Regions from separate parts of the Burkholderia sp. Bp9016 genome, predicted to be linked through region 2. Evidence: predicted binding sites of a transcription regulator. Region 2 holds the regulator's gene; each other region holds the start of a gene.
The links. Region 2 encodes sigma-54, which starts transcription at its own class of promoters, with help from an activator protein. Its sites were predicted from a motif close to TGGCANGNAANCTGCTTT; they were not measured.
Positions count from the first base shown of each region.

Region 1 (5,622 bases), on a different contig from region 2:
CACGATCTTGCCGCGTGCGCCGTGCTTGCGCGCGCCGGTAAACGCGCCGGCCGCATAGCCGAACAGCTCGCTTTCGATCAGCGCGTCGGGCAGCGCGCCGCAGTTGACCGCGACGAACGGCCGTGCGCGTCGCGCACCTGCGTCGTGGATCGCGCGGGCGAACACTTCCTTGCCCGCGCCGGTTTCGCCGAGTACGAGAATCGGCAGCCGCTTGCTCGCGACGCGCAGCGCGAGTTCGGCCTGCTGCGCGATGCGCGCGTCGCTGCTGTGCAGGAACGGGGTGAGCGCACCGACGTTGCGCTGCGCGGTGCCGGGGCGGCGAGATGCCGGGGCGGCCCGTGCCGTGCCGGTTTCGCGTCCGGCGCGTCGTAGCGGCGCGCGCAGCCGCGCATGGAGCGGGGCGCCGGTCGCGCGCAGCCTCAGCGCGACGATCGTGTCGAGCCGTGCGGCATCGCGCAGCGGCATCTCTGTCGCGTCGAAGATCTCGTCGATGTGGCGCGGTTCGCACAGCGCCGGCAATGCGTCGCGCGCCTGGCGGTTCGCGGCGACGATATTGCCGCAGTCGTCGAACGCGATCAGCCATTCGGGCTGCGCCTCGACGTAGTGACGATTCGGATGCCCGAACAATATCCAGTGCTGCGCGGTGCTGTGTACGAAATAGCCGTCCTCGATCAGTCCGGCGCTTTGCCGCACGAGCTGGTACACGAGGCGCTGGCTGTCGCGGTTGTCCGGCGACTGGACGGCCGACGCATCGAGCACGCCGATCAGTTCGCCGCCCGGCGAGAAGATCGGGGCCGCGCTACAGGTGAGGGTGGTGAATGCCGCGCGAAAGTGATCGGTCTTGTGCACGGTGATCGGCGCGAGATCGGTCAGCACGCTCGCGACGCCGCACGTGCCTTCCTCGCTTTCCGACCAGCACGAGCCGATGTGCAGGCCCGCATGACGGAAGTCGTTGCGGCGTTCGCGGTCGATCCGGTAATCGATCGTCACGCCGTGCGCGTCGGTCAGCATCACGCAATAGTCGGCAACGCGAATCATGTCGTGCAGGCGCGTCAGACATTGCCCCGACGCGCGCAGGAACGCTTCCTCCTTGTCGCGCACCTCGCGCAGCTCGGCTGCGGTCAGCACGCGCGGGCCGATCGACGAAGCCGGGTCGAGCGCATAGCGCTCGAGCGAGCGTTGCCACGACGACACGAGGCGCGAGGAGTCGGCCGGCGCGGGCAGGCGCCCGGCGAGCGCGCCGAGCACACGGTCGGCGTGCTGGGCCTGGGGGACGGCATAGGGCATGGTCGGCTCCGGTTCCGGACGGCGGGGAATTCGCTGTTCTTGTAGCACATCCGCTTCGGCGGATCACATTGCATCGCAGCATGCGCGACGCATGAGACGTTCGTCTCACCGGCATCTCAACGGGTCTCGCGGGGCTGAGACCCAAGGGCGAGCCGTGCGCGATTGGCGCCCGGATCGCGGTGGCGCGCGCCGTGCCGCGATCCGCGCGGCTTGCCGGATAGGTCGGCGTGCGAGCCACGCTGCCGAAACATGCGCGCCGCGAGATCGACGCGGTGAGACGCACGCGCCGTTTCGCGACGCGTACGCGCGTCTTGGCGGCCCATGTCGAGCCCGTGTATCGCCGCCGAGCCAGTCCGCACGCGGGTTTCCCGGTCGTTGCACACACGGTGGCACGCTGCTTGCAGATATCACGGCAAGTCCGGCGCAGTCGCGTCGGCGACGACGATCCGCCGCTCTCGATGACGGCGGACGACACATGCAGGGCCGGCGCGCGAGCCAATGCGCGAGCGCCGGCCCACTGGATGGAGACAAGCCCGTGACGACGCCCGTGACCGTCGGCGTGATCGCGAACCCCGCATCGGGGCGCGACATTCGCCGTCTGACGACGCATGCATCCGTGTTCCCGACGGCGGAAAAGGCCAACATGGTCGTGCGCCTGCTCGCCGGCCTCGGCGCGATGGGCGTCGAGCGCGTACTGACATTGCGTGACAAGACGGGCATCGCGACGCTGCTGATGCGTGCGCTCGATACGCATCGTGCGGTCGCACCCCAGGAGCGCTGGCCCGACGTCGAATTCGTCGACCTGCCGATCTCCGATACGGTCGCCGACACGCAGGCCGGCGCTGCCTACATGCACCGGATGGAAGTCGCGCTGATCGTCGTGCTCGGGGGCGACGGCACTCATCGCGCGGTCGCCGCGCATTGCGGCGCGACGCCGCTCGTTGCGCTGTCCACCGGCACCAACAACGCGTTTCCCGAGCATCGCGAGGCGACGGTCGCAGGCGTCGCGGCCGGGCTTGCCGCGACCGGCGCCGTGCCGGCCGACGTCGCGTTCATGCGCAACAAGCGGCTCGTCGTGCGCTGCACGGCCGGTTCGAACGCGGGACGCGAGGAGATCGCGCTCGTCGACGTATGCGCGGCGCGCCAGCGCTTCACTGGCGCACGGGCGATCTCGGGCCCCGACGACATCGACACGCTTTACCTGACTTTCGCGGAACCGGACGGCATCGGGCTGTCGGCGCTCGGCGGCGCGTGGGCGCCGCTCGAGCGCAGCGCGCCGCACGGACTCGCGATGCGTTTCGCGGCCGACGGCAAGACGGCCGGCACGCTGCTCGTCGCACCGATCGCGCCGGGCCGAGTCGATCGCGTCGTGATGCGCAGTTGCGAGCGGCTCGAACCGGGCGCGTGGCAGACGATCCCGTTCGAGCACGGCACGCTCGCGTTCGACGGCGAACGCGAGATCGAGGTTGCGCGCGGCGATCGCTACGAGATCGCGCTCGACTGGCGGGGGCCACTGACGGTCGACGTCGGCCGCACGCTGCGTTACGCGTCGTCGCGGCTGTTGCTGCGCGACGCCGGCGCGTGGCGCAACTGACCCCCCAGTTTTTTCGACGACGCATCGCTTCCATTCCAGTCAATCGACAAGGAGACATCGCCATGACAGCCGTTCTCGAAGGACAGGTCGTTATCGTCACCGGCGCCGCGCGCGGCATCGGCCGCGGCATTGCGCTGACGCTTGCAGGTGCGGGTGCCGACATCCTGCTCGCGGATCTGCTCGACGACGCACTCGACGCAACCGCCCGCGAGGTGCGTGCGCTCGGCCGGCGCGCGGCGGTCGCGAAGGTCGACGTCACGCAGGCCGCGCAGGTCGACGCGATGGTCGCGCAGGCGCTCGCCGAACTCGGCCGGCTCGACATCCTCGTGAATTGCGCGGGCGTGATCAGCATTCATCCGGTCGAGGCGTTGACCGAACGCGACTGGGATTTCGTGATGGACGTGAATGCGAAGGGCACGTTTCTCGGTTGCCGCGCGGCGCTCCCGCATCTGAAGGCGCAGCGCAGCGGCCGGATCATCAACGTCGCGTCGATTGCCGGCAAGGAAGGGTTTCCGAATCTCGCCCACTACAGCGCGTCGAAATTCGCGGTGGTCGGCTTCACGAACGCGCTCGCGAAGGAGCTCGCGCGCGACGGCGTGACCGTCAACGCGATCTGTCCGGGCATCGTGCGTACCTACATGTGGGACCGGCTGTCCGACGAATGGAAGACCGACGGCGAGTCGGTCGAGGAGTCGTGGCAGCGGCACCAGCTCACGCTGATTCCGCAGGGCCGTGCGCAGACCCCCGAGGATATGGGCCGGCTCGCGCTGTTCTTCGCGACGATGGACAACGTGACCGGCCAGGCCGTGAACGTCGACGGCGGTTTCACGTTCCACTGACGGCCGCAGGCCGTGCAATCCGTCGCCGGGGCGTTGCCGCGGCGGCATTCGCAGTCAGACCTACCCAGGAGACACACATGACCGTTTCGACACAGCTCAGCAGGGACAAGCTGCTGGACGCCTACCGGCTGATGCGCACGATCCGCGAATTCGAGGAGCGCCTGCACGTCGAGTTCGCAACCGGCGAAATTCCCGGCTTCGTGCACCTGTACGCGGGCGAGGAAGCATCCGCGGTCGGCACGATGCTGCACCTCGGCCTTGAGGACTACGTCGCCACCACGCACCGCGGCCATGGCCATTGCATTGCGAAAGGCGTCGACGTGCACGGGATGATGGCCGAGATCTACGGCAAGAAGACGGGCGTCTGCCACGGCAAGGGCGGCTCGATGCACATCGCCGACCTGGCGATGGGGATGCTCGGCGCGAACGGGATCGTCGGCGCGGGCGGCCCGCTCGTGTGCGGCGCGGCGCTCGCGGCCAAGCACAAGAAGACGGGCGGCGTCGGCGTGTGCTTCTTTGGCGACGGCGCGTCGAACCAGGGCGTGATTTTCGAATCGATGAACCTCGCGTCGGTGTGGCGGCTGCCGGCGATCTTCGTGGCCGAAAACAACGGCTATGCGGAAGCGACGTCGTCAAGCTGGTCGGTCGCGACCGACAACATCGCCGATCGCGCGAACGGCTTCGGAATGCCCGGCGTGATCGTCGACGGCTTCGACTTCTTCGCGGTGCACGAAGCGCTCGGCGAAGCGGTCGCGCGCGCGCGCAACGGCGGCGGCCCGACGCTCGTCGAGGTGAAGTTCACGCGTTATTTCGGCCACTTCGAAGGCGATGCGCAGACCTATCGCGCGCCGGGCGAAGTGCAGAAACTGCGCGACGAGAAGGACTGCCTGAAGCATTTCGAGACGCGCGTCGTGCGTGCCGAAGCGCTGACGACCGACGAGCTGCGCGCGGTCGACGCGCAGGTGAAGGCGCTGATCGACGACGCGGTCGCGCAGGCGAAGGCCGCGCCGCTGCCCGACGCCGCCGATCTGCTGGCCGACGTGTACGTGTCATACCCGTGAGCGCGACCTGACCCAGCAGCCGGTACGGCGAACCGAACATTCCAGGAGACAGACATGGCAAGGAAGATCACTTATTCGCAGGCGATCAACGAGGCGCTCGCGCAGGAAATGGCGCGCGACGACAGCGTGATCGTGATGGGCGAGGACAATGCGGGCGGCGCGGGCGCGCCGGGCGAGGACGACGCGTGGGGCGGCGTGCTCGGCGTGACGAAGGGGCTGTTCCACAAGTTTCCGGGCCGCGTGCTCGATACGCCGCTGTCCGAAGGCGGCTACATCGGCGCGGCGGTTGGCGCGGCCGCGTGCGGGATGCGGCCCGTTGCGGAACTGATGTTCATCGATTTCATGGGCGTGTGCTTCGACCAGATCTTCAACCAGGCCGCGAAATTCCGCTACATGTTCGGCGGCAAGGCGGTGACGCCGGTCGTGATCCGCGCGATGTACGGCGCCGGCCTGCGCGCGGCCGCGCAGCACTCGCAGATGCTCACGTCGCTGTTTACCCACATCCCGGGGCTGAAGGTCGTGTGTCCGGCGACGCCGTACGACGCGAAGGGGCTGCTGATCCAGGCGATCCGCGACAACGATCCCGTGATTTTCCTCGAACACAAGCTGCTCTATACGCGCGAAGGCGACGTGCCCGAGGAATCCTATGCGATTCCGTTCGGCGAGGCGAACGTCGTGCGCGACGGCGACGACGCGACCATCGTCACCTACGGCCGGATGGTGCATCTCGCGACCGACGCGGCCGCGAAGCTCGCGAAGGACGGCATCCAGGTCGACGTGATCGATTTGCGCACGACCTCGCCGCTCGACGAGGACACGATCCTCGAAAGCGCGGAGCGTA
Region 1 is NZ_QTPY01000014.1:139,149-144,770, forward strand. It holds gene DIE13_RS18745 (sigma-54-dependent Fis family transcriptional regulator) at 1-1,287, opposite strand, end outside; gene DIE13_RS18750 (ATP-NAD kinase family protein) at 1,823-2,881, shown strand; gene DIE13_RS18755 (SDR family NAD(P)-dependent oxidoreductase) at 2,944-3,720, shown strand; gene DIE13_RS18760 (thiamine pyrophosphate-dependent dehydrogenase E1 component subunit alpha) at 3,798-4,781, shown strand; gene DIE13_RS18765 (alpha-ketoacid dehydrogenase subunit beta) at 4,836-5,622, shown strand, end outside.
Region 1: a site for sigma-54 is predicted at 1,675-1,692, ahead of DIE13_RS18750 (ATP-NAD kinase family protein). Genes of this name have one in related genera too.

Region 2 (5,622 bases):
CAACCGCGAGCCGGTGCTGGCCTGCCTCGGCGAGGTAGCGGGCGAGTTCTGGGAGCACGTGCGGCGGCAGGTTGTCGACGCAGTAATAGCCTGCGTCTTCAAGCGCGTTCAGCGCGACGGATTTGCCTGAGCCGGAGATGCCGGTGATGAGGACGATGCGCATGGGAAGCAGAGAATCCTGACGTTTCATCATAGCACCGGCTCGACGCGTCGGCGCTGCGTGGCCGGCGCGGGAGAATTACACGAGCTTGCCGGGGAACTGACTGTCGGGATCTTGCATCGCGAGTCGTTGCCGATCCATGAAATCGCGCAACGTGTCGATTCCGCGCAACTGCAGGATCGTGTTCCGCACGGCTGCCTCGACGAGCACTGCGAGGTTGCGGCCGGCCGCCACCTGGATCGTCACCTTGCTGATCGGCAGGCCGAGCACGTCGACGGTCTGGCTTTCCAGCGGCAGGCGCTGGAATTCGCCGTCCGGGCGGCGTACGAGCTGAACGATCAGCTTCAGCTTCATTTTCCGCCGTACGGCGGTTTCGCCGAAGATCGTCTTGATGTCGAGCAGGCCGAGGCCGCGAACTTCGAGCAGGTTCTGCAGCAGCGGCGGGCAGCGGCCTTCGACGAAATCGGGGCCAAGTCGGACGAAGTCGACCGCGTCGTCGGCGACGAGGCCGTGACCGCGGCTGATGAGTTCGAGGCCGAGTTCGCTCTTGCCGAGACCGGAGTCGCCGGTGAGCAGAACGCCCATCCCGAGGATGTCGAGGAACACGCCATGCAGCGTCGCGCGCGGCGCGAGGATGCGCGACATGTAGAGCCGCAGGCTATCGATCACCGCGGCGGCCGACATCGGCGTCGTGAACAGCGGGGTGGACGAGCGCGTGCAACGCAGCACGAGTTCGGGCGGCGCCGCCGCGCCGCCGGCGACGACGAGGAACGGCGGCTCGAGTGCGATCAGCTCGGCCATGTGGCGCGAACGGTCTTCGTCGGTCTGCCGCTGGTAGTAGTCGATTTCGGCTTCGCCGAGCACCTGGATCCGGTTCGGGTGGATCAGGTTCAGGTGGCCGACGAGGTCGGCGCTCGACGTCGCGTTGCCGACGGTGTCGGCCGAAAAACCGCGCTCCCAGCCTTCATGCCCCGTCAGCCAGCTCAGCTTCAGCGTGGCTGCGTTGTCGTCGAAGATGCTCTGGGCGTTGATGCTGGACGTATCCATGACTCTCGTCACTCCAATGAGTCGGTGCACGCGCGCGGCGACGGGCGTCGCCATGCGGGACCGGCGCCGGGCAGCCGTGGACGGCGGCGCATGCCGCCTCGCTCGGGAAAATATTCCGCCCGGATCAACTCAAGGTTGCCACTGAGTGAGCAGGCGATGCAACTCGGCGATATCCGTTTCGTTGTGCAGACGCTCGCGCGCGTCGCGATCGGACAGCAGTTGCGCGATTTCCGACAGGATCTCGAGGTGTTGCTGGGTGGCTTGCTCGGGGACGAGCAGGAAAATCAGGAGACCGACCGGCTGGCCGTCGGGCGCTTCGAACGGGATCGCATCGGCGAGCCGAACGAACGCGGCGAGCGGGTGCTTGAGCCCCTTGATACGCCCGTGCGGAATCGCGACGCCTTCGCCGAGCCCGGTCGAGCCGAGGCGCTCGCGCGCGAACAGGTTGTCCGTGACGGTGCTGCGGGCGATGCCGTTCTGATTTTCGAAGATCAGCCCGGCTTGTTCGAAGACGCGTTTCTTGCTGGTGACGGAGAGGTCGATGACGACGTTCTCTATGGGCAGGATTTTGGCTAGGCGATTCATGTTGGCAGGCGATTGGGCGGCCTGGGGTCTCCTTGCTGCGGCAGACTGATTTTCCATGTTCGGCGATATCAAGGCGTTCGGTATCGGCAACCTGCAAGGCAGCTACCGCATCAACGCCCCCCGGCGATAACCGGAACATTATAGAGCACAGCCGCGCGCGTGGCGCAGCATGGACGGACCGGTCGCACCACTGCGTCGAAGCCACAAAAAAAACGCCCGGCGAACCGGGCGGCATGTGTGCTGCAATGACCGTTATTGCGGCGGCAGTTCGATCTGGTCGATCGACGGCTGCAGCTTGATGGGGTCGTGCGCGTGCGTTTGCAGACGCTCCATGTGCTTGACGACCTGGCGATCCAGTTTGTCGATCAGCAGATCGATCGCAGCGTACAGGTTACCGTTCGCGCTTTCGACGAAGATGTCCTTGCCCTTCAGGTGCAGGTTGATTTCCGCGCGCTGCTGCTTGTCCTTTTCCTTGTGGTTGTCGACCGAGAGGATCACAGTGCCATCTATCACCTGATCGCTATGGCGTAGCACCCGGTCCAGCTTGGTGATCACGTATTCGCGAATTGCAGGCGTGACTTCGAGATGATGTCCACTGATCTTCAGGTTCATAGTGCTTCTCCAAGCGAGAGACCACCCGGCCGCATCGAGGCGGCGCTCCGGTCGACTTGCCCCTGCCGCACGCGGCGGCAAATTCGCGGACAGGTCGCCCGGCCTGTTCCCCGTGTGCGCGGTGGCCGGAACACGCCTGCCGCCGGGCAGGCAGCAGGCTTAAAGAGACTTGCGCAGATTCACTGCCGGGATTTTGAGGGCTTCGCGATACTTGGCGACCGTGCGGCGCGCAACCACGAAACCCTGTTCTGCCAGCAGCTCGGCAATGCGGCTGTCCGAAAGTGGCGATTTTGGGTCTTCAGCTCCTATCAGTTGCTTGATCAGGGCTCGGATGGCGGTCGACGAAGCGGCGCCTCCGGTGTCGGTCGAAACGTGTGATCCGAAGAAGTACTTAAATTCAAGCGTCCCGAACGGGGTCAGCATGTACTTGCCTGTTGTCACACGGCTGACAGTCGACTCGTGTAGGCCCAGCGTATCAGCTATTTCCCGCAAAACCAAGGGGCGCATGGCAATTTCACCGTGCGCAAAGAAATTCTTCTGACGCTCGACAATAGCCTGCGCGACGCGCAGGATCGTGTCGAAGCGCTGCTGGATGTTCTTGATCAGCCAGCGTGCTTCCTGGAGCTGCTGTTTCAACGATCCGGCCGACGGATCGCCGCGGCTGTTGCGCAGGATGTTCGCGTACAGGTTGTTGATCCGCAGGCGCGGCATCACTTCCGGATTGAGTTCCGCGAGCCAGTTCTGGCCGGACTTCTTCACGATGATGTCGGGTACGACGTAGTCCGCTTCGGCCTTGCCGTATGCGGCGCCCGGGAACGGCTCCAGCGAACGGATCAGCGCGTGCGCGTCGCGCAGCGCGTCGTCGCTCGCCTTCAGGTGCTTGCGCAGCCGCGTGAAATCGCGCGCGGCGAGCAGCTCGAGATGCTGCGACACGATTTCGAGCGCGAGCGTGCGGGTGGGGGACGGATCGAGGCGCAGCAACTGCAGCTTCAGGCATTCGGATGCCGAGCGCGCACCGACCCCGGCGGGGTCGAAGCTGTGCAGCAGCGCGAGCGCCGCGTTCAGTTCGTCGCAGTCGATTTCAAGTTCGGCCGGCAGATCGGCGAGCACTTCGTCGAGCGACGCGGTCAGGTAGCCGTCGTCGTCGAGCGATTCGATCAGGAACATCACGAGCGCGCGATCGCGCGGGCCGGCCTGCGTGACGCGCAGTTGCGCGGAGAGATGGTCGCGCAGCGACGTCGCGGCTTCCTGCACCTGCAGCGGCGGCAGGTCGTCGTCGTCCGATGCGCCGCTCGAGCGGCCGAACTCGTCGAGATTCCACTGCGGGCCGTCGTTGCCGTCGCCGGATGCGTAGCCGTCGTATTCGTCGGCGCCGGCCGGTTCGTCGCGCTCGGCGCGCTCGCCCGACTGGCCGCTGCCGTTCGCGGCGGCCGGTTCGGCGCTCTGCGCGGGCGGCGTCTGCGCGATCAGCGATCCATCCGCCGCGACACGCAGCGGACTCGCGATCCATTCATCGTCATTTTCGAGCAGCGGATTCTGCGCGACGGCCATCGCGACTTCCTGCTGCAGTTCGAGCGTCGACAACTGCAGAAGCCGGATCGACTGCTGTAGCTGCGGCGTCAGCGCCAAATGTTGCGACAGGCGGAGTTGAAGGCTGGCTTTCATGGCAGAGAGGGAGTCATACCGGCAGTGTGCCACGACCCAGGCGCCTTGAGCCATCCGCGATTACGCGCGGCGCGCCGCCCGGCCGCGGGTAGGGCTGCAACATGGCTGGAAAGCCGCGCGCGGCCCCGCACGGCGGTGCCGGGCGGGGTGCAGCCGGCCACGAGGGGAAGTTACATGCGGAAGTGTTCGCCGAGGTACACGCGGCGCACGCTTTCGTTCTCGATGATGTCGCTCGGCGCGCCGGCGGCGAGCACTGAACCGTCGCTGATGATGTATGCGTGGTCGCAAATGCCGAGCGTTTCGCGGACGTTGTGATCGGTAATCAACACGCCGATATTGCGCTGCTTCAGGAACTTGACGATCTTCTGGATCTCGAGTACTGCGATCGGATCGACGCCGGCGAACGGTTCGTCGAGCAGGATGAAGTTCGGGTTGGTCGCGAGCGCACGCGCGATTTCGACGCGACGGCGTTCGCCGCCCGACAGCGACAGCGCAGGATTGTCGCGCAGGTGGGCGATCTGCAGCTCGTCGAGCAGTGCCTCGGTGCGCGACGCGATCGCATCCTTCGAGAGCCGCTTGCCATCGTCGCCGTACTGCAGCTCGAGCACTGCGCGGATGTTCTCCTCGACGGTCAGCTTGCGGAACACGGATGCTTCCTGCGGCAGGTACGACAGGCCGAGCGATGCGCGCTTGTGGATCGGCAGCAGGCTGATCGAGCTGCCGTTCAGCGAGATCTCGCCCGCATCGAGCGGCACGAGGCCCACGATCATGTAGAACGACGTGGTCTTGCCGGCGCCGTTCGGGCCGAGCAGGCCGACGACCTCGCCGCTCTTCACGTCGAGCGACACGTCCTTGACGACGGTGCGCGAGCCGTAGCGCTTCTTCAGGTTGCGGACGACGAGCGAGCTCGTCGTGCCGGCCGGCTGGCGATTCGGTAGCGCGTTCATTGGCCCGGCGCTCCCTGGATCGTGGTCGACGGCGACAGCTTCGCCGGCGCACCGTTCAGCGGCCCTGCGCCGCCGTTCTTCGGCGACAGCATCGCGCGCACGCGGCCGGTCGGGTTGCCAGGCGCCGCGACGTCCTTGCCGCCCTTCGCGGTGTAGAAGTCGTGCTGGCCGTCGTACGTGATCACGCTGCCGTGCACGGTGTCGGCGATGGTCGACGTGCCCTGCAGGCGGCGCACGGTGGCCGCGGTCGTCAGCGTCGTGAGATCCTGCTTGCCGTCGTAGTCGATGCGCTCGGCATCGCCGTCGATGTACTCGTCGAGGCCTTCGCGCTTCTGGCGGAACGTTGCGTGCTTCTTGCTGCTGCCGAACGACGTCGCGTACTGATAGCCTTCCGGATCCTGGCGCACTTCGACGCGATCGCCCTTGATGATGATCGTGCCCTTCGTGATCACGACGTTGCCGGTCGCGACCGTGACCTGCTTCAGGTCGTCATAGGTCAGGTTGTCCGCCTCGACGTTGATCGGCTTGTTCTGGTCGGCCTTCTCGGCATGGGCGAGCGGCGCCAGCCCGACGAGCGGGAGCGCCACGAGCGTCGCGGCGAGCGCG
Region 2 is NZ_QTPY01000010.1:204,889-210,510, forward strand. It holds gene rapZ (RNase adapter RapZ) at 1-163, opposite strand, end outside; gene hprK (HPr(Ser) kinase/phosphatase) at 239-1,207, opposite strand; gene DIE13_RS14865 (PTS sugar transporter subunit IIA) at 1,337-1,849, opposite strand; gene hpf (ribosome hibernation-promoting factor, HPF/YfiA family) at 2,045-2,404, opposite strand; gene DIE13_RS14875 (RNA polymerase factor sigma-54) at 2,564-4,069, opposite strand; gene lptB (LPS export ABC transporter ATP-binding protein) at 4,240-5,016, opposite strand; gene lptA (lipopolysaccharide transport periplasmic protein LptA) at 5,013-5,622, opposite strand, start outside.

Region 3 (5,622 bases), on a different contig from region 2:
ATGCTGCGCGTGTCGCGGCGCGATGCCGGTGGCCTGGTTTCGCGGCTCGTGCCGCCTTGCTTTCCCCGCGCGGTGCACTAGATTCGAAGCGTGATATGTATCGCCGACCGCGCGAGGTGACGCCATGACGCCGTGGGAGATTCAGGGAACCGAGCTGATGAACTGCAATTGCTCGTACGGTTGCCCGTGCCAGTTCAATGCGCTGCCGACGAACGGCCATTGCCAGGCGATGGGTGCGATTTCGATCGACAGCGGCCACTATGGCGACGTGGTGCTCGACGGCGTCAGGATCGCGGTGGTGTTCAAGTGGCCGGGCGCGGTGCACGAGGGCCACGGCAAGTGTCAGCCGATCGTCGACGAGCGCGTCGATCCGGCGCAGTGCGACGCCGTGCTGAAGATCATGACCGGTCAGGATACCGATCCGTTCGCGACGATGTTCTCGGTGTTCGCGTCGACGCTCGAGCAGGCATTCGACCCGATCTTCGCGAAGATCGATTTCGACGTCGATGTCGATGCGAGGCGCGGCCGGATTCACGTGGACGGCGTGCTCGATGTCGTCGGCGAACCGATTGTCAATCCGGTGACGGGCGCCGAACACCGCGTGCGGATCGACCTGCCCGACGGTTTCGAGTACGAGCTGGCCGAGATCGGCTCGGGCACCGGCCACTCGCACGGTCACATCGAACTGGACTTCGAGCGGACCTATGCGCAGTTCGCACGGCTGCACCTGAACAATCACGGGGTGGTCCGGCATCGCGCGACGGCATGAACCCCGTCGGCGATTTTCTCGCGCGTGAGCGCGTCGTCACGCTGCTCGGCATGGCCGCGCTCGTCGGCGCGTGCTGGGCCTACCTGTGGACGGGCGCCGGGACCGGCATGTCGGCGCTGGACATGACGACGCTCGCGCTGTTCCCGCATCGGCTGGCCGACGACATGGGCGCCATGGATCCGTCGCTGCCGACCGTGATCCTGATGTGGTGGGTGATGATGATCGCGATGATGACGCCCGGTGCGGCGCCGCTCGTGCTGCTGTACCGGCGCGTGCTGCGGCATCACGGCGCGCAGGGCACGGGTTCGGCGCTCACGTCGGCGTTTCTGCTGGCCGGCTACCTGGTCGCCTGGCTCGCGTTTTCGGTCGGCGCGGCCGTGCTTCAGATGCTGCTGCAGCCCGCCGGCCTGATCTCGGGGATGATGCTGTGGTCGAAGAGCGCCGCGCTGTCCGCGTTCGTCCTCGCGTTGGCTGGCATCTATCAGTTCTCGCCGCTGAAACAGGCATGCCTGCGGCAATGCCGGTCGCCGGTGCGCTTTCTTACCACGTACTGGCGCCCCGGCGTGTCCGGCAGTTTCCTGCTCGGCGTACGCCACGGCGCATATTGCGTCGGGTGTTGCTGGCTGTTGATGGCGCTGTTGTTCGTCGGCGGCGTGATGAACGTCGTGTGGATCATCGCGTTGTCGCTGTTCGTGCTTGCGGAAAAGGTGCTGCCGGGCGGCGAGCGTATCGGCCGCGCGCTGGGTGTCGTGCTGATGGCGTGGGCCGTCGCGACGCTGCTCGTGTAGCGGGGACGTTCATGCTGCGACGCAGGTGCAGGTGCTGGCTCCGGTAGACACGAAGGCATCCGCGGTGCGTCCTGGAGATTGTCGATGAAGATCCGATGCGTTGCTGCCGCCGCCGTCGGTGCACTGACGGCTGTTGCGATGCCGGCTTGCGCGGCCGGCGGCATGTCGGACATGAACATGGGCGACACGAAGCTGTCGGCGCCGGATACCGCACTGACCGATGCCGAAGTGAAGCGTATCGATGCCGCGCACGGGATGGTGACGCTGAAGCACGGCGCGCTCCGGAACGTCGGGATGGCGCCGATGACGATGACGTTCAAGGCCGGCGATCCGGCCATGATCGAGTCGCTTCGCGTGGGCGACAAGGTCAGGGTTCGGGTCGAGCGCGTGAACGGCACGCTGACGATCGTGCGGCTCGTGAAGCGGCAGTGACGCTCGAATCCCGCAGCGGTTTCCGGCGGCGATCGTCGCCGCGACGGTGTGCTATGCCGGTGCCGCGATCTACGGCCGGTCGTTCAACGGACTGTCGCCGGCCGCGCCGGCCGTCGGCTCGCTCGTGGTCGGCAGCGACGCCGCTGGTGCCCGCCAGCATCGCGGTCGACCGACCACGGACGCTCGAGCCGTCGTGGCAGCCGCTCGCCGTCCTGTCGACCGCGTTCGCGTTCGTCGTCTCCTTCCGGCTGGTCCGGACGCTCGGCTCGGTCGGGACGACGGCGCAAGCGTATCTGCGCGTTCCGGTCGGCGTGGCGATCAGCATCGCGCTGCTCGGCGAATCGCTGTCCGCGTTGGCGTGGCTGGGGCTCGGATGTGCCGTCGCGGGCGTGGCGGCGATGACGCTGCCGTCACGCGCTCAGTGGAAACCGCGGGCGTGACGACACTTTCGCGAGCGCGAACGTTGCGCCGCCCCGATTCGTCACGTGAATGACCGTCGAGCCCGTGACGATCAACGCGACGCCATTGCGGGTGTCGTCACCGTTCCGTGCCGGTGCTACGTAACGTGCCCCCGTGTTACGTGAACGCCGGGAGCGGCGCGGGGCTCGCCGAACCGGCGGGTTTCCGATCGCATGCCGTACGTCCCGCGTGGGGACGGCCGCCGGCGGGGCCCGGTGCGCGGCGATCGCGGGATTGCATCGATGGCGACCTTGGTGGCACGGGTGATGCTTGTCGAATGCATTGATCTGAAAAACCGACGGGGGCATCCATGTATCACCATTTCACCAGAACCGGCGTTGCGCTCGCCGCGATCGCCGCGGCTTGTATGCTGGCCGCGTGCGGCGGCGGCGACATCACCGCGCCGACCGTGGCCGGCAATAACATCGGCACGAGTACGAGCGGAACTAGCGGAACCAGCGGAACTAGCGGAACCAGCGGAACTAGCGGAACCAGCGGGACCAGCGGGACCAGCGGGACCAGCGGGACCAGCGGGACCAGCGGAACGACGAGCGGCGGTTGGGGTACCAGCGGCGCGCCCGGCACGAACGGCATCGTCAGCACGGTTGGCCAGGTCGTGATGGACGCCGGCACCTCGCTCGGCGGAGTGAGTCTGCCGGGTGTCGGCAAGAGCGTGACCGCGGGCCCGGGCGCCACGATCACCGGCGTGGGCTCGATCATCCGCGACTCGGCGAACGCGGTGAGCGCGGGGATCGGCCAGATCGGCATCACGCCGGACCCGGTCGGCAAGACGGTCACCGGGCTCGGCACCGTCGTCAGCTCGACGGGCAATCCCGTCCTGGGCCTTGCCGAGACCGTGAAGGCGCTCGGCGCGGGCCCGCTGTCGCCGCTCGCCCCCATCACGACGCCGGTTGGCGGCCTGCTCGACACGGTAGCCCAGGGGCTGCAGTCCGCGGGCGCTACGGTCGGCTCGACCGTGTCGTCGGGGCCGGTGCAGCAGGCGACCCAGTTGGCCGGGTCGGCGATCACGCCTCTCGTGACGACGGCCGGCAGCCTGACCCAACAGGTCGGCACGGCGACCGGTCTCGGCCAGCCGGTCGCCGGCCTGCTTGGACAGGTCGGCGGGGCGATTACGTCGGCCGGAACCAAGGTGTCGGCCGCCTCGTCGCAGCCGGTCGTCGGCGATCTCGGGCAACTGGTTCGGGCGGTCGGCAATACTGTTACCAACGCCGGCGGCCTCGTGAATCCGAACGGCGCAAACGGCGCCGTGCCGATTTCGGGCCTGGTGACGAGCGTGGTCGGCGGGATACCGGCAACCGTGCACAACGGTCCCGGCACCGGTACGAGTGGCGGGGCAACGTCGGGCGGTACGAGCAATCCGCTCGCGCCGGTCACGTCGCTCGTCGGCGGCTTGCTCGGCGCAGCGGCCGGCAAGTGACGGATCCGCACTGATCGTCAGCGCGCCCGGCCGGCGCGAACGAATCGCCGGCCCGAACACCGCGTGCTAACCCGGTCCGTTGCCGGAATCGCAGTCGGGTTCGGAGAAATTCAATTCGACACCGTTGCCGGCCGGATCGCTGAAAAAGATCTGGAGCTGGCGCGTGAGCGGCACGTATCGGCGCGCGTACTGGACCTGCGCGTTGTCGAGGCGCCGCTCCATGTCGGCGGCGTTCGCGCAGGAAAACGCCATATGGTCGAACGTATTGACGACGTGCGCTGGCCGCACCTCGCCGGGCCGCGTTTCCGACAGGTGGAGAATCGCTTGCGCCCCCGCGTAGAGCCAGTAGCCGTCGCTCTGGAACGGTGGCCGATAGCCGGGTTCGAGGCCCACGACGTTCACGTAGAAATCGCGCAGCGTATCGAGCGTCGCCCGATCGGCGCGCAGGTTGTAATGATCGAGTCCGATGACTGACATGGCAGGTTGTCCGGTTCGTGCAAGGGGGCATTGCACAGCATCGCGTAGCGCGGGGTGTCCTGTCACCCCCGAATCCCTTTGATCGCCGCAGCCGGGCGCGCGAGCCCGCGGGCCGGCAGCGGCGTCGACATCACGATCGACGTGCGGGTTTCGCCGTACAGGTTGATGCGCTCGATCAGCTGTTCGAGGTGCGCCATGCCCGTGGCCACGAACCGCATCACGTAGGAATCCGCGCCGGTCACGTGATGGCACTCGACCACTTCGGGAATCGTCTCCAGCAGCGTCAGGAATTTCGCCTTGGCCGGCTGCGGCACCGTGATGCCGATCAGCGCGCTCACCGCGTAGCCGGCCGCGGCCGGATTGACCCGCGCCGTGTAGCCGTCGATCACCCCGATCGATTCGAGGCGCTTCACGCGTTCGGTCACCGCCGGCACCGACAGATGAACCTGACGTGCCAGCTCCGTGTAGCTGATGCGGCCGTTGGCCTGCAGCAGCGCAAGTATCTTCCAGTCCAGATCGTCCATGGCGGTGGAGTTTTTAAGGTAAAACAGCCATTTTTCCTTAAAAACCGGCTTCAGCGGCGATCGGACTTTCCCTACGATGCCGGTATCCCCCTTGCCTGACACGAGGAGTCGGCCATGCTGTTCATCAAGTCCGTCGTGATCGGCTTGTCGATCGCGGTGCCGGTCGGCCCGATCGGCATGCTGTGCATCCAGCGCAGCCTGACCCGCGGCTTTCGCGCAGGGTTCGCCACCGGCATCGGGGCCGCCTGCGCGGATGCGATCTACGGGCTGCTCGGCGCGCTGGGTGTCGCGGGCATCGCCACGGCGTTCCCGATGCTGACCGTCGCGCTGAAAATCGGCGGCGGCGCGTTCCTCGTGTGGCTGGCGTGGTCCATCGCGCGTCAGCCACCGGCCGTGGCGGCCGTGCAGCGCGACGGGCCGCGTACGACCGTGCTGCGCGACTTCCTGACGACGTTCGGCCTGACGTTGTCGAACCCGATGACGATCGTGTCGTTCATCGGGATTTTCGCGGCGCTTGGGCCGCTGTCGGCGGCTCGGGAAGGCGCGATGCGGATGTCCGTCGCGCCGATGGTCGCCGGCGTGTTCGCTGGGTCGGCGGCGTGGTGGCTGTGTCTGAGCGGTGCGACCGCCGCGTTACGCACGAAGATGTCCGGCGCGTTCATGCACGGGCTGTCGCGTGTGTCGGCCGTCGTGATCGCGGGGTTCGGCGCGATCCAGTTGATTGCGGGCGTGCGC
Region 3 is NZ_QTPY01000023.1:87,678-93,299, reverse strand. It holds gene DIE13_RS25360 (DUF1326 domain-containing protein) at 125-769, shown strand; gene DIE13_RS25355 (DUF2182 domain-containing protein) at 766-1,557, shown strand; gene DIE13_RS25350 (copper-binding protein) at 1,642-1,989, shown strand; gene DIE13_RS25345 (EamA family transporter) at 2,136-2,429, shown strand; gene DIE13_RS25340 (collagen-like triple helix repeat-containing protein) at 2,759-3,886, shown strand; gene DIE13_RS25335 (VOC family protein) at 3,953-4,363, opposite strand; gene DIE13_RS25330 (Lrp/AsnC family transcriptional regulator) at 4,426-4,887, opposite strand; gene DIE13_RS25325 (LysE family translocator) at 5,002-5,622, shown strand, end outside.
Region 3: a site for sigma-54 is predicted at 2,704-2,721, ahead of DIE13_RS25340 (collagen-like triple helix repeat-containing protein). Genes of this name have one in related genera too.